2 regions of the Ligilactobacillus acidipiscis genome follow, and region 1 is predicted to be linked to the other one. Evidence: predicted binding sites of a transcription regulator. Region 1 holds the regulator's gene; the other holds the start of a gene.
The links. Region 1 encodes HrcA, which represses chaperone genes, less so after heat shock. Its sites were predicted from a motif close to TTAGCACTCNNNNNNNNNGAGTGCTAA; they were not measured.
Positions count from the first base shown of each region.

Region 2: groES (co-chaperone GroES) is a predicted target of HrcA. The motif match lies at 1,012-1,038, and genes of this name have one in related genera.

Region 1 covers NZ_LT630287.1:1,180,764-1,189,358, forward strand. The annotation lists gene ribF (riboflavin biosynthesis protein RibF) at 1-479, shown strand, start outside; gene hrcA (heat-inducible transcriptional repressor HrcA) at 589-1,623, shown strand; gene grpE (nucleotide exchange factor GrpE) at 1,641-2,234, shown strand; gene dnaK (molecular chaperone DnaK) at 2,287-4,146, shown strand; gene dnaJ (molecular chaperone DnaJ) at 4,260-5,384, shown strand; gene BQ5903_RS05410 (nucleoside 2-deoxyribosyltransferase) at 5,580-6,092, shown strand; gene BQ5903_RS05415 (GNAT family N-acetyltransferase) at 6,155-6,706, shown strand; gene BQ5903_RS05420 (alpha/beta hydrolase) at 6,828-7,679, shown strand; gene BQ5903_RS05425 (pyruvate oxidase) at 7,944-8,595, shown strand, end outside.
Region 2 covers NZ_LT630287.1:893,697-902,291, reverse strand. The annotation lists gene groL (chaperonin GroEL) at 1-656, opposite strand, end outside; gene groES (co-chaperone GroES) at 705-989, opposite strand; gene BQ5903_RS04045 (CPBP family intramembrane glutamic endopeptidase) at 1,172-1,798, shown strand; gene BQ5903_RS04040 (IS4 family transposase) at 1,922-3,301, shown strand; gene BQ5903_RS04035 (IS4 family transposase) at 3,504-4,883, shown strand; gene BQ5903_RS04030 (redox-sensing transcriptional repressor Rex) at 5,039-5,680, opposite strand; gene BQ5903_RS04025 (ABC-F family ATP-binding cassette domain-containing protein) at 5,857-7,809, shown strand; gene tsaD (tRNA (adenosine(37)-N6)-threonylcarbamoyltransferase complex transferase subunit TsaD) at 7,915-8,595, opposite strand, start outside.

The DNA.
Region 1 (8,595 bases):
CGACACAAATCAAGCATGCTTTAGATCAAGGAAAAATGATGAAAGTCAATGAATTGTTAGGTTATCCTTTTGAAATTTCGGGTACTGTTGTTCATGGTAAAGCACGTGGGCTAAAGTTAGGTTTTCCCACGATCAATGTTGATAGTGCCTTGCGGCAAAAACTTCCGGCGATCGGTGTCTATGCAGTTAAAGTGAATATAGATAATGAATGGTTCGATGGAATGGCTTCTGTTAGTCACAACGAAACTTTTGGGCCCAGCAATGATTTGACTGTTGAAATTAATTTGTTCGATGTTAAGCGTGATTTCTATGATAAAAATGTGAGAGTTCAATGGTTCAAGTACTTACGCTCCTCAGTCAAGTTTTCAGGTGTCGAGGAATTGATTAACCAAATGAAAAAAGATGAAAAAAAATCTCGTGAATTTTTGCAGGATAAGTCCCCAGTAGAAGCTTTAACACAAGCTTGTAAGGCTAAATGAAAAGTTCGCAAAAAACATTGACTTTTCTTGACGTTTCAGTTAATGTCGTGTATATTAATAATTGACTTAGCACTCAAGAGTGTTAAGTGCTAAAAAAGAGGTGATTGTGATGTTAACAGAAAGACAATTACTGATTTTGGAGACGATCATTCAGGACTATGCTAATGTCGGTCAGCCGATCGGCTCGAAAAAATTGCAAGAGCAATTACCTGTACATGTCAGTTCTGCGACGATCAGGAATGAGATGGCTGTTTTAGAGCAAGCTGGGTATATTATGAAAGAACATTTAAGTTCTGGAAGAGTTCCATCGTTAAGCGGTTATCGCTACTATATCGATAATTTGGTCAAGCCGACTAAAATCGATCAAAGCGCCCTGGAAGTTATTCATAGTGCACTGGCTAACAATTTTTCGAAGGTCGACGAAATCATTGCTATGTCTGCAAGGCTTTTGTCTGAAATGACAGATTATACGGCAATTTCTTTAAAACCTGGTTCGAAAGATGTCAAGCTTGAAGGATTTCGTTTGGTGCCTTTGGGCAGTTCCCAGGTAATGTTGATCATGGTAACTAATGATGGCACTGTGGACAGCCAAGTCTACAATGTACCCTTGGGTATCCATGGTGATCAATTAGAAGCGGTCGTTCGTTTGATCAATGAAGAAGTTGTTGGCTTACCGATTGAAGAAGTGAGTGCTAGGCTGCAATCGAATGCGCCTAAGCTACGTAATTATTTACGTGAATCGATCAGTTTGCTAGATGTCTTTGATAATGTATTGAGTCGGGCTTTTCATCAGCAAGTCTTTGTCGACGGCAAGAAAAACTTGTTGAATTATTTGACCAGCGATAATATTGAGCAGTTCAAATCGATTTATAGTTTTGTCGATCACAGCTCTAGTTTAGGTGAACTCTTGAATACTAAACGTGATTTGGCTGTGATGATCGGTGATGAATTAGCGGATGATAATGTGTTGACCGATTATAGTCTGATTTCTGCTAAATATCACGATGGTAATAATGGCGAAGGTTTAATTGCCATTCTAGGACCAACAAACATGCAATATTCTAAGGCCTTGGGTTTAATTGATGCGTTGCGGTCTGAACTATCACAGCGGCTCAGCAATTATTATCGTGACTTTAATGATTAAAGAAAAGGGGTGTTAATTTGGCCGATGAAAAAAATTTGAGCGAAAAACCTGAGAAAGTAAAGAAAGACTCTGCTTCAGATGCTGCAGTGAAACAACCAGAAGATGGCAACAAAGCAGTTAATAATGAAGAAGCTCAAACAAAAAAGATTGATACAAAACAAGCTAAAATAGATGAACTATCCCAAAAGCTGGATGAGACAGAAGATAAGTATTTACGTGCAGAAGCCGAGATAGTTAATATGCAAAACCGCTATAAAAAAGAGCAGGAACGCTTGTTAAGATATCAAGGTCAAGAGATTGCAAAGGCAATTTTGCCGGCTGTTGATAATTTGAAACGTGCTTTAGAAATTGAAGTTGATGATAAAAGCTCTAAGCAGTTGAAAAAGGGCGTAGAAATGGTTGCCAACGATATTCAAAACGCACTTTCAAACAATCACGTCGTTAAAATGAATTCTTTGAATGAAAAGTTTGACCCTAACTTCCATCAGGCTGTTAAAACAGTGCCAGTGCAAAAAGGGCAAAAAGCAGACACAGTTGTTGAAGTTTATCAAGAAGGATATATGCTTAAAGACCGTGTCTTAAGGCCTGCAATGGTAGTTGTTGCACAATAAATAATGTTATTAAAAATATTGAAAAATTAATTTTTAAGAGAGGTAGAATTGTATGTCAAAAGTTATTGGTATTGATTTAGGGACCACAAACTCTGCAGTTGCTGTTCTTGAAGGTAAAGATGCAAAGATCATCACTAATCCTGAAGGAAATCGGACAACTCCTTCTGTAGTGTCCTTTAAAGATGGTGAAACACAAGTTGGTGAAGTTGCTAAACGCCAGGCCATCACTAACCCAGATACAGTTTCTTCGATCAAGAGTCACATGGGAGAAGAAAATTATAAAGTTTCGGTCAACGGCAAGGAATATACTCCACAAGAAATTTCTGCTATGATTTTACAACACATTAAAAATTATGCAGAATCATATTTGGGTGAATCAGTTTCTCAAGCAGTTATTACTGTTCCTGCATACTTTAATGATTCACAACGTCAAGCAACTAAAGACGCTGGTAAAATTGCTGGTCTGAAAGTTGAAAGAATTGTTAACGAACCTACTGCTGCGGCTTTAGCTTATGGTTTAGATAAAACTGACAAAGACGAAAAGATCATGGTTTATGACCTTGGTGGTGGTACATTTGATGTTTCTATCCTTGAATTAGGTGATGGGGTATTCCAAGTACTTTCTACTAATGGTGATACACACCTTGGTGGTGATGATTTCGATAATAAGATCATCAACTGGTTAGTTGATAACTTTAAACAAGAAAATGGGATCGACCTTTCTAAGGACAAGATGGCAATGCAACGTTTAAAGGATGCTGCTGAAAAAGCTAAAAAAGACCTTTCTGGTATTTCTTCAGCCCAAATTTCTTTGCCATTTATTACTGCTGGACAAGCAGGGCCTTTGCATTTGGAAACAACATTGACACGTGCTAAGTTTAATGAATTAACAGCTGATTTGGTTGAAAGAACACGTATTCCTGTTCGAAATGCCCTATCTGATGCTGATTTGTCGACTGGTGATATTGATGAAGTTATTTTGGTCGGCGGTTCAACACGTATCCCTGCTGTTAAGGAATTAGTTGAAAAAGAAACTGGTCATCAACCAAACGAATCGGTTAACCCTGACGAAGCTGTCGCTTTAGGTGCTGCTATTCAAGCCGGTGTGATCACTGGTGATGTTAAGGATGTTGTTTTACTTGATGTTACACCACTTTCATTAGGTATTGAAACAATGGGCGGTGTCTTCACTAAGTTGATCGATCGTAATACTACGATCCCAACATCGAAGTCACAGACATTTTCAACGGCTGCAGATAACCAACCAGCTGTAGATATTCATGTTTTACAAGGTGAACGTCCAATGGCTGCAGATAATAAGACATTAGGTCGTTTCCAATTGACAGATATTCCTGCTGCTCCTCGTGGTGTTCCACAGATCCAGGTTTCATTTGATATTGATAAGAACGGTATTGTTAATGTTTCTGCTAAGGACCTTGGCACAAATAAAGAACAAAAGATCACTATCAAGAGTTCTTCCGGCCTTTCTGATGAAGAAATTGATCGTATGGTCAATGAAGCTAAAGAAAACGAAGAGAACGACAAGAAGCGTAAAGAAGAAGTTGACTTGAAAAATGAAGTCGATCAACTGATCTTCCAGACGGATAAGACTTTGGATGAAGTCAAAGACAACAAAGCTGTCGGTGAAGACGAAGTTCAAAAGATCAAAGATGCTCGTGATGAGTTGAAGAAGGCTCAAGAAGCAAATAATGTTGACGACATGAAGACTAAGAAAGATGACTTAACTAAATTAGTCCAGGATATGTCAGTTAAACTTTATCAACAAGCTCAGGATGCCCAAAAAGCTCAAGACGGTGCTGCTGATAATTCGTCATCAGATAACAATGGTTCCAATGATGACGGTACCGTAAACGGTGATTTTAAAGAAGTCGATCCGGACGACAAGAACTAATTAGTTAGCTGTAATTTAAAAGGTCGAAGTCCGTTAGTGGACTTTGGCTTTTTATTTGGATATAGATGTGATAAGCTAAAGGGACGTAAGATGAATTAATTTGGAGGACGGATATGGCTGAGCAAAAAGATCCATATGAAGTTCTTGGAGTTTCCAAGGATGCTTCTGCTGATGAAATAAAGAAAGCATACCGGAAATTATCTAAGAAGTATCACCCGGATCTAAATCATGAACCGGGCGCAGAGGAAAAATTTAAAGAAGTTAACGAAGCCTATGATATTTTGGGTGATGAGAAAAAGAAAGCTCAATATGATCAATTTGGCTCAACTGACCAACAAGGCGGTTTTGGTGGTGGCGGCTTCGGCGGCTTTGACCAAGGCGGTTTTGGTGATTTTGGTGGATTTGACGATATTTTTGGTTCATTCTTTGGTGGCGGCGGCCGTGAACGAAATCAAAATGGTCCTCGTCAGGGACGCGACTTGCAATATGAGATGCATCTCACTTTTGAGGAAGCTATTTTTGGTAAGAAAACGACTGTTGATTATACGCGTGAGGCACAGTGTAAGACTTGCGGCGGGAACGGGGCTAAACCGGGCACATCGCCGGAGACTTGTTCTAAATGTGGTGGCCGTGGGTTTATTCAGGTTCAGCGTCAAACACCACTCGGACGTGTAATGACACAGCAACAATGTGATAAGTGTAACGGTACTGGTAAAGAAATCAAGGAAAAATGTGATACTTGTCATGGCACCGGTAGAGTGCAAGAAAAGCATGCAGTCGAAGTCACGGTTCCTGCAGGGGTTGAAGATGGCAATCAAATGCGTTTGCAAGGCCAAGGTGAAGCTGGTCAAAATGGCGGACCATATGGGGATCTATATATTATCTTTACCGTTGCGCCAAGCAAGATCTATAAACGTGATGGAGCAGAGATCTATTTAGATCAGGATATTTCTTTTGTACAAGCAGCACTTGGTGATGAAATTGAAGTCAAAACTGTGCATGGCAAGGTCAAACTAACGATACCTGCCGGAACACAAACTAATACTACTTTCCGTTTGCGTGGTAAGGGAGCTCCTCTTTTAAGAGGTAAGGGCAATGGTGATGAACGTGTCACTGTGAAGGTCGTTACTCCACAAAGACTTAATAAAAAGCAAAAGGAAGCATTGCATGATCTTGCAGCTGCTTCAGGAGAAAAACCATCGGGCGATGGATCATTTTTCGATAGGTTTAAAAAATAATTTTTTCTTGGGACTCTTACTCTTGGTATAGGGTCCCTTTTTTTGCGCTTGAAGAAAAAACAAGCAGTCCCTTATTGATAAAAATTGTTTAGTGAGCAGTTGACGTTACTGTTAAATTCAGCAATTGCTTTTTGTTAATAATTTATATAGAATTGAGTTATGAGATTAAATTGTTAACATGACAAGGAGATATAAATGACGATCGCAAAAGAAAAAAATGTAGAATTTGACCCAGAAGTTTCGCCAGTTAAAGCTTATATCGGTTGTGCTTGGTTTAGTGAGGAACAGGATAAATTACGGCAAGCTGGTTTGAAAGCTATTGCCAAGAACCCGTCAGTCAGTCGTAAATTTTCACATTATCCATTAGATTTCCAGTATAAAGATTTGAATGTGACCGAACATCCAGAACTTATGGATGATATTGAATGGCAAGTGCAAACATTTAGAGCTGATATTGCAGGGATCAAGGGCTCAGATATTGGTATCATGCTTTTCAATCCTAGTGATATTGACGACGGTATCGCATACGAATGCGGTGTTTTAGCTACCATGAACAAGCCGATCGTTTTGGTGATACCTGATGACGATGAAAAGCCACTGAACTTAATGATCGCTCATGGTGTTACAAGAGTGATCAAACTCTCTGAACTTGCCGACTTTGATTTCCGTCATATTACGTTAGGAACTTATATTGGCAAAGTATTTTAATGTAGGTTTGGCATAATGTTTAAGACATTATGCTTTTTATTTTAAGGAGGAACAAAGGTATTATGAACTTGAAGTTAAATTTAACAAATCCCGACCAGCCAGATTGTGATCAAGTATATGCTTTATATCAACAGGCTTTTCCTGTAGACGAATTGTATCCAACAGACTTGCTTTTTGGCCATTTTAATGATCCTAATAATGAATTTTGGAGCATTTATGATGATGAAAAGTGGGTCGGTTTGGTCTATTGTATGACCGAAAATGATTTGACTTATATTGGATTTTTAGCTATCGCGCCAGAACTTCGTGGAGAGGGTTATGGTAGTGCAGCTTTAGCAGCAGTCAAAGAAAAGTATTCGACAAATAGGGTTTGCTTGTTGATCGAAGAAGTTTCTCCAAAATATGCTGATTATGAAGCTCGTAAGAAAAGATTTTCTTTTTACCAAGCTAATGGGTTCCAGTCAGCAGGTTTTAAAATTGCTGAACTAGATGTTCATTATGATTTTCTAGTAGCAACTGGTCAATCTTTAACTAGCGATGAATATCTTTCGTTGATCAACCATTATTGTGGTCAAGACTATGCAAAAGTAGTAAATTCTCACGTAATAGATTAACCCTAAGATCCAGCAAATAATTAAAACTTAAAAAAGTCTAATTAAAAGTTAGTAAATTATTTGTTATAATAAATCTATTGTATCAAATTTACTTTAACTTTTAATTGGAGGTACATCAAGAATGAAAAAAACAATCAAGGTCACTAAGCAACGTGCTGGTTTATGGCAGGAAAATAATGTAACTTATGCACAAGTTCCAGGGTGGTTAGGGCATAGCACACGTGATTTAAAGCTAACGGTTATTAGGCACTTTGAACAGCAAGAAAAGTCGCTGCCTTTAATCGTTTGGTTTGCAGGTGGTGGCTGGATGGATGTTGACCAGAATGTTCATTTGCCCAATCTGGTTGATTTTGCGCGCGCTGGTTTTGTTGTCGCAAGTGTTGAGTATCGACATAGTAACCTAGCAAATTGGCCGGCCCAACTTGAGGATGCTAAAGCTGCGATCCGTTATTTAAAAGCACACGCCGCTAAGTATCAAATAAATAAAGAACAAGTCATCGTTATGGGTGAGTCGGCAGGTGGACATTTAGCCAGTATGACAGCTCTGACTAATAATATGACAGGATATGATAAGGGAGACTACTTGGATGAAAGCAGCGCTGTCTCGCAGGCGATCCCGTGGTATGGTGTAGTGGACCCCTTATCTGCTAAACAAAAAAGTGCTTCTAATGATTTTGATTTCGTGTATCGTAATTTATTGGGTGCGGAGCCTGAAGATGCTCCTAAACTAGATGCTCGGGCTGATCCGCTTCAATTTGTAGGACAAAATAAAGTTCCTTTCTTGATTTTGCACGGTACTAAGGATGCAGTCGTACCTGTCAGTGATTCTGAAAAATTATATGCAAGTTTAACTGAAAACGGTCATCCAGCCGACTTGATAGAATTAGAAGGTGCAGAACATATGGACGAGCTATATATGCAGCCAGAGATCAGTGATCTGATCATTAATTTCATTCGGACTAACTTAAAATAAGATCGATTTGGCAATTTAAGTATCATAGAAACTTTTTTCAAAGAATTTTCACCAAATAATGAAAATTCTTTGAAAAAACAGTCAGTTTGCGGTAAACTAAATTTTGCGCAATATTTTGTGTTGGTATCTAAAGACACGGTAACAATACCAACGATCTTCGATAAAAGTAAATATTCCCAGTCAGGACATTTCTTCTTTTTTCGTTAGTATCTTACAAAAAGAAACCGTGTCCCTAGGAAATTTTTAACAGGGAGATAATAAGTTATGAAAAATGGTGCAGATAGATTAGTAGACGTTTTAACTGCCTGGGGAGTAGACCATGTATATGGTCTTCCTGGTGATTCGATCGATACTACAGTTGATGGTATTCGTCGTCAAGCAGATAAAGTTAAATTTATTCAAGTTCGCCATGAAGAAGTCGGCGCTTTAGCCGCTGCAGCAGAGGCCAAGTTAACAGATAAATTAGCAGTATGTTTGTCGATCGGCGGCCCTGGTGCAATTCACATGTTAAATGGATTATATGATGCTAAGATGGACCATGCGCCTGTCCTGGCTTTACTGGGGCAAGTTGAGTCCAATTTACTCAATACTGGTTTTTTCCAAGAAGTTAATACACCACAATTGTTTGAAGATGTAGCTGTCTATAATCGTTCGATCACATCAGTCGATCATTTGGCTGAAACGGTTGACGAAGCAATCAGGACAGCTTATGAAAAACAAGGTGTGGCTGTTTTAACGATCCCAGATGATATTCCACAGCAAAAATTAACCACTGCTTTTAAACCTACAGCTGATTTATTTAAATTACAAAAACCCTCGGTTCCTGCTGCTCAAGTTGAAGAAGCAGTTGACTTGTTAAACAGGGCTAAAAAACCTGTTGCTTTATTTGGAACTGGGATCAAGCACTCTGGTGAAA
Region 2 (8,595 bases), 290 kb from region 1:
AAAATGTATGGATTGTCCAAATTAGCTTCCATCTTATCTTCGTCAGTTACCATATATTGTGAAAGATAGCCGCGATCAAATTGCATACCTTCAACAACATCTAAGGAAGTTTCGATACCCTTTGATTCTTCAATAGTAATAACACCGTCATTACCAACTTTTTCCATAGCTTCAGCAATCAAATTACCGGTTTCTTCACTTGCAGATGAAACGGCGGCGATTTGGCTGATGTCACTCTTGGAAGAAACATCATGAGACATTTCATGCAAAGCTTCAACAGCAGTCTTAGTAGCTTTATCGATACCGGTTCTGATCCCAACAGGGTTGGCACCAGCTGTCACATTCTTCATACCTTCTGTAACGATTGCTTGAGCCAAGACGGTAGCTGTTGTAGTCCCGTCACCAGCAATATCATTTGTCTTGGATGCAACTTCCGAAACAAGTTTAGCTCCCATGTTTTCGAAATGATCCTCTAATTCGATGTCTTTAGCGATCGTAACACCATCATTAGTGATAGTTGGAGAACCGTATGTTTGTTCCAAAACTACATTCCGGCCTTTTGGTCCAATAGTTGATTTTACTGTATTTGCTAATTTATCTACACCAGCAAGCATTTTTGCTCGTGCGTCTTCTGAAAATTTAATTTCTTTAGCCATTAATTTCACCTCATCAAAAAATTAGAGTTCTACGCGTTAACTAAAAGTCTAGTCGATCACAGCAACAATATCGTTGGCACGGACTACTAAATACTTGCTGCCTTCATATGTTACTTCAGTTCCTGCATATTTATCATAGATCACTGAGTCCCCAGCCTTTACTTCTGGTACACTCTTTTCGCCGTTGTCAAGAACACGACCAGCGCCCACAGCAACGACTTTACCAGTTTGCGGCTTCTCTTTAGCATTGCTTGCTAAAACGATCCCACCAACTGTTTGTTCTTCTTCTTCTTGAACTTCAAGAATAACTCTGTCTCCTAATGGTTTCAGCACTCTAGATCCCTCCAATATATTTTTAGCACTCAGCACATCCAAGTGCTAATTAAATTACAGTTATTATAATAAACACTTTATTTTTAAAATGCAAGTACTTTTTGTCACTCTCTTGCTTCGAGTGCTAATTTGCCAAAAAGATTATGCTATAATGACTGAAGCATCAAAAAGGAGACCTATAATTGAAACTAAAATCCAATTCATTAAGTCTATTGCTGGGGTATTTTATTTTGATCCTGCTTCAGCAAATAGCTTTTCAATTTATCCACAATAATGATCTTTTGTATCCAGTTCAGACTATTCTAAATCTTTTGGGAGCAATTAGTTTGATTTGGCTGACACTCCACTTTAAATACAAAAACAAATTAGAAGAAAAGAAAGCAGTTATTTGGCAGTCACTTTTATGGATGCTTGGCGGTGTGATCATCGTTTTGACCGTACAGCGAGTTTTGCTGTGGTTTGAAACTGCGTTTTTGCAACAACCTGTTATTTCTGAAAACACCAGTCAATTAATGGCGGTTGCCGGTAAATACCCGTATTATCTGCTAGTTATTGTGTTCACCGAACCAATTATCGAAGAATTAATTTACCGTAAAGTATTATTCGGCAATTTTAGTTATTGGTTCAAACCGTGGCAGACAGCTCTTTTTTCCAGCCTTCTTTTCGCACTAGGACATGGAGACGGTCACTTTTTAACGTATACAGCCATCGGTTTAATATTTTGTTTAGTCTATGAAAGAACTGGTAAGATCCAAGGCTCTATGGCGACTCATATTTTGATGAACTTGCTAGTCTTGTTACTTAACTAAAGGTTGAAAGTTAAAGAATACTTGTGCTGCTTGTTGTATCACGGGTTTTTGTTAATAAAATAGACACAATTTACTCTGCGTCCTATAATTGAGTCGTCAAAAACTAATAAAGGAGAGTAATTTATGTCCACTTCCAGTATACAACAATCAACTCAAAATAAAACCACTTTAATGGCACGTTTTCACAAATTCTTGCAGGTGATCGATTTCGCCCAGGTATTACGTCAGTCCAATGCCTATCGTGTCCGTGGGATCAAACTGACCAAACTTGTCAGCTGGATCTTACTGACTTTGTTCCAACGTTTGACCTTGAACCGATCCGCAACTCCGACTGCTTTTTCGAAGAAAACGGTCCGCAACTTTTTAAATGACCGCCATATCAACTGGCAGCGGCTGGTCAGCTTGGCCGGACGGAACCAGATCGCGGAACTCAGTCCTTTTATCGACTTACGCCGAAAAGCGGCCTTGATCATTGATGACACTTTATTCAAACGAGCTCATTCAAAAAAGACTGAACTATTGGCGAATGTTTATGATCATGCTGCACCGCAAGGACAGCCGCGCTATGTCAAGGGTTTTCGCGGCTTGACGATCGGTTGGAGTGACGGCAATACTTTCCTGCCCCTGAATTTCGCTTTGATGTCATCAGACAAAGCTAAGAATCGGATCGGCCGTGAACCACAAACAACTGATCAGCGGACCTTAGCGGCCCAACGTTATGCTCAGGCTAAACGGCACATGAATGAAGTCGCCGTTGAATTAGTAGCTCAAGTTCTAAAAACCGGGGTCAAGGCCAGCTATGTCCTCTTTGACAGTTGGTACGCCTATCCCAAAGCTTTCAAGCAATTTCAAGAATTAGGTCTCGCTGCTGTTGGTCGGTTAAAAAACACTTCAAAAACTTATTTTAAATATCGCGGGCGCCGTTACAGTGTTCCAATGCTGTTTCAACGCTTTAAAGGTTCAAAATATCGGATCCATGATAACTATCTCTACAGTACGGTCGTTGAGACCGATAACGAGGACCACCTGCGCTTAAAAATAGTCTTTATCCAAAATCGCACGGACAAGGGACACTACATTGCTTTGGCAACTTCTAAACTTAGTCTGACACCGGAAGCGGTCATTCAATTATATGCCCGGAGATGGCAGATCGAGTGTGGTTTCAAGACTTTAAAACAATACCTGCAGTATGACCAGACCCAAACGCAAAGTTATGATGGCTTGTGCGGCCATGTGGCGCTGACATTTTTAGCTTACGATCTGTTGGCTATGATCCAGCGACAGGAGAACGATCCGAAAACCTTAGGCGGCATTTTCTATGCGGCCAATCAGTTTCTCGCGGACATCCCACTTTTACAAGCTGTAAAACAGTTGCTTTTTGCTTTAGCAGAACATTGTGAAAAAACCGCTGATTTTTTTATCACGGGATTATGCAGTCGATTTATCAATTCTTTACCCAATGATCTGCAAGAAATCTTTCACAGCAACGAACTGGTCAGTTGACTAATTAAAGACATTTATAGCTTGAGCTGACAGGCAAAGGCACTAAAAATTAACTTTCAACCTTTAGTTACTTAACTAAAGGTTGAAAGTTAAAGAATACTTGTGCTGCTTGTTGTATCACGGGTTTTTGTTAATAAAATAGACACAATTTACTCTGCGTCCTATAATTGAGTCGTCAAAAACTAATAAAGGAGAGTAATTTATGTCCACTTCCAGTATACAACAATCAACTCAAAATAAAACCACTTTAATGGCACGTTTTCACAAATTCTTGCAGGTGATCGATTTCGCCCAGGTATTACGTCAGTCCAATGCCTATCGTGTCCGTGGGATCAAACTGACCAAACTTGTCAGCTGGATCTTACTGACTTTGTTCCAACGTTTGACCTTGAACCGATCCGCAACTCCGACTGCTTTTTCGAAGAAAACGGTCCGCAACTTTTTAAATGACCGCCATATCAACTGGCAGCGGCTGGTCAGCTTGGCCGGACGGAACCAGATCGCGGAACTCAGTCCTTTTATCGACTTACGCCGAAAAGCGGCCTTGATCATTGATGACACTTTATTCAAACGAGCTCATTCAAAAAAGACTGAACTATTGGCGAATGTTTATGATCATGCTGCACCGCAAGGACAGCCGCGCTATGTCAAGGGTTTTCGCGGCTTGACGATCGGTTGGAGTGACGGCAATACTTTCCTGCCCCTGAATTTCGCTTTGATGTCATCAGACAAAGCTAAGAATCGGATCGGCCGTGAACCACAAACAACTGATCAGCGGACCTTAGCGGCCCAACGTTATGCTCAGGCTAAACGGCACATGAATGAAGTCGCCGTTGAATTAGTAGCTCAAGTTCTAAAAACCGGGGTCAAGGCCAGCTATGTCCTCTTTGACAGTTGGTACGCCTATCCCAAAGCTTTCAAGCAATTTCAAGAATTAGGTCTCGCTGCTGTTGGTCGGTTAAAAAACACTTCAAAAACTTATTTTAAATATCGCGGGCGCCGTTACAGTGTTCCAATGCTGTTTCAACGCTTTAAAGGTTCAAAATATCGGATCCATGATAACTATCTCTACAGTACGGTCGTTGAGACCGATAACGAGGACCACCTGCGCTTAAAAATAGTCTTTATCCAAAATCGCACGGACAAGGGACACTACATTGCTTTGGCAACTTCTAAACTTAGTCTGACACCGGAAGCGGTCATTCAATTATATGCCCGGAGATGGCAGATCGAGTGTGGTTTCAAGACTTTAAAACAATACCTGCAGTATGACCAGACCCAAACGCAAAGTTATGATGGCTTGTGCGGCCATGTGGCGCTGACATTTTTAGCTTACGATCTGTTGGCTATGATCCAGCGACAGGAGAACGATCCGAAAACCTTAGGCGGCATTTTCTATGCGGCCAATCAGTTTCTCGCGGACATCCCACTTTTACAAGCTGTAAAACAGTTGCTTTTTGCTTTAGCAGAACATTGTGAAAAAACCGCTGATTTTTTTATCACGGGATTATGCAGTCGATTTATCAATTCTTTACCCAATGATCTGCAAGAAATCTTTCACAGCAACGAACTGGTCAGTTGACTAATTAAAGACATTTATAGCTTGAGCTGACAGGCAAAGGCACTAAAAATTAACTTTCAACCTTTAGTTACTTAACTAAAAAATCGTAGGAGTTTACCAAGATCGGTAAATTCCTACGATTTTTTATCAATTAGTTCAACCATAAATAGTCTCACTTATCCATCCTGTTGATCAACATGATTTAAAAAATAGATCAAAGTTTGTAATTCGTTAGTCAAATCAACGTTTTGAATGCGAACTCCGTCTTGAACAGTCACACGCAAAGGTGTAAAGTTCAGGATACCCTTAACACCGGCAGACACAAGTTCGTCAGTAACGCGCTGTGCAACTGGAGATGGAACAGTCAATATCACAACTTCAATTTGCTGTTCAACTAATTGCTCCTTCATTTGACTCATAGGATAAATCGGTACACCACTCTGAATAGTTCCAGTGATCCTCTCATCAATATCAAAAGCGGCACTGATCCGTACATTGTTACTGCCATGGAAGTTATAATTCAACAATGCATGTCCTAAATTACCTACCCCGATCAAACCAACGTTAGTCAGCTTATCTTGATTCAATGTCTTTTTAAAGAAATCCAGCAGACTTTTAACGTCATACCCGTATCCCCGTTTACCCAATGCACCAAAATAAGAAAAATCACGTCTAATCGTTGCAGAATCAACTTTAACTGCTTCCGCTAATTCAGTTGAAGAAATTCTTTTCTTACCTGAATTAAATAAGATACCTAAATAGCGATAGTAAATCGGCAACCTTTTAGCCGTTGCTCTAGGTATTTTTGCATTCACCATTTTTAAGCCCCTTTCACAAATGCTCACTCAAATCATTTTACCATATTAAAATTCACAATAAAATAAAAAGTTCATTAGTTCACAACTTAATTGAAAAAATTTAAATTTAAGGCGATGTATTGCAGGATATGCTAAAATAGTTTAGTAGACTAAAAAATTAGGTAGGTGAAATTTTTATGCTTTTATTACAAGTCCAACAGGCAGCTCGTATTTTTGCTGGAGATCCACTTTTTCAAAATGTAAATTTGAATATCCAAGACAATTCACGGATCGCTCTTGTCGGACCAAATGGAGCTGGTAAATCTACCTTGATCAAAATGATCATCGGTGAAAATGAACCTGACGAAGGACAAATTGTTAGTCGTAAGGGACTAACGATCGGTTATTTAGCTCAAGATACCGGTTTAGAATCTGAAGACAATATTTATAATGAAATGTTAAAAGTCTTCGCAGGCTTGATTAAAATGGAACAGCAGATCCATGAGCTTGAAAATAAAATCGCCTCAAGTCAGGATCACGAATCAACTTCATATCACTCACTGCTAAAACAATATGACCAATTGATGCATGATTTTTCTGCACAAAACGGTTACGGTTATCAAGCAGAGATTCGTTCCGTGCTTCATGGCTTTAATTTTCAGGAAGAAGATTTTAATAAAAAGATCTCTTCATTATCAGGTGGTCAAAAGACACGCCTCGCGCTTGCCAGATTGCTCCTTGAAAAAAGAGATCTGCTGATTTTAGACGAACCGACTAACCATTTGGATATTGAGACCTTGCAATGGTTGGAAAGTTACTTCCAAAGTTATCCAGGAGCTTTGTTACTTGTTTCCCATGATCGCTATTTTCTTGACAAAATCGTCACGGAAGTCTGCGACATTAGTCACAAGCGTGCCAAGACATACCCAGGAAATTACACTTCATTTGTGAAGCAGAAAAAAGAAGATCAAAAACAAGCTTGGAAAGAATATGAAAAACAGCAAGTAGAGATTGATAAATTACAAGATTTTGTCAACAAAAACTTAGTCCGAGCAACGACAAGTAAACGAGCTCAAAGTCGGCAAAAGCAATTAGATAAAATGGACCGTATTCAGCGACCGGAAGGTGACGAAAAAGGACCGCATTTTTCTTTCACACCATCCTCCAAAAGCGGCTCAGTTGTCCTAACAGTTTCAGATGGATATATCGGCCATGATGAACAAACTATCTCTGGGCCAGTTAATTTTGAATTGCGTAAAAACAAAGTTTTAGCTGTTGTCGGTCAAAATGGGATCGGTAAGTCGACTTTATTGGAAAGTGTTATCGGGCAGATCCCTTTTATCTCTGGATCAGCCAAATTCGGTGCTAACGTTCAATACGGATATTATGATCAAGAGCAACAAGGACTCCATCCCCAAAAAACTGTTCTCAACGAAATTTGGGATGAGCATCCTACTACACCAGAAAAAGATATTCGTTCCCTTTTAGGCAGCTTTTTATTCAAGGGCGACGATGTAAAAAAAATCGTGCATAACTTGTCTGGTGGTGAGAAGGCGCGGCTACTTTTAACTAAATTGGCGATGCAACATGATAACCTCTTGATTTTAGATGAACCGACTAACCACTTGGATATCAACAGTAAAGAAGTCCTAGAAAAAGCGCTCCAAGACTTTACTGGAACAGTTCTCTTTGTTTCTCATGACCGTTACTTTATCAACCAAACTGCTGATGAGATCATTGAAATCTCTCCATCAGGCAGTACCTTATATTTGGGTGACTATGATTACTATATTGAGAAAAAAGAGGAGCAACGGTTAATTGCAGAACAAAAAGCTCAGGAAGCTGAGGACGAAAAACAACCAGCTTCCCCAAATACTTCATCTGCTAAGAGTAGCTACACGCAAAGTAAAGCCAAGGAAAAACAGCAACGCAAATTAAAACGTGAAGTTGCACAATTAGAAGAAAAAGTTGATAACTTAGACCAAGAAAAAACTAGGATAGAAAACAAAATGTCTCAACCGGATATCTTCAATGACCTGACTAAAATGCAAAAATTACAGCAAAAACTTACGTCAGTGAGTCAAGAGCTCAACGCAACTGAAGAACAATGGGAACAAAGCTCGGTTGAATTAGAAGAGTTTATGGCATAATTTGCGATTCCTCTTCATAAATCAAAAAAACAGCAGACATCTACTCGTAATTCGAATAGTTATCCGCTGTTTTTATTTACACTTTTTCACTGAGTAAGCTGTAATTTAAACTGAGAGCCACGGAAATTCAAGACCCGGCTCAGCGTTTAGTGTCATGCCAGCTCTATTTCCATGCTTGAAGCCAACATAACCAGCCGCACCGATCATGGCTGCATTATCACCACAGTATTTAAGAGGGGCCTCTAACAAGTCCACTCCTTGAATTTGAGCACATTCTTTTTCTAGACGTGTACGTAAACCACTGTTAGCTGCGACTCCACCCGCTAAGATCAGCTGTTTGACTGGAAAGTTGTGCAGTGCCCGCACTGTTTTTTCTGCCAAAACATCAACTACACTCTGTTCAAAACTAGCCGCCAAATCGTCATGTGAAAGCTTTGTGCCAATTTGATCTGCATGATGAACCGTATTAATAAATGCGCTTTTAAGACCACTAAAACTAAAATCATAGTTATCTTCTTTTTCCATTGCTCGTGGAAAGTTAAATGTATCTTTCCCCTGATGAGCCAATTCGTCGATTTCTTTACCAGCCGGGTAATTGATCCCAAGCACTCGTCCGATCTTGTCGAAAGCTTCACCACACGCATCATCGCGCGTTTCACCAATAATTTGATAATCATTTTCCTGAGGCATATAAACCAGTTCCGTATGCCCTCCAGAAACCAACAAAGCCATTGCAGGAAATTCGATCGGAGCTGTATAACGCGCAGCATAAATGTGGCCTGCCAT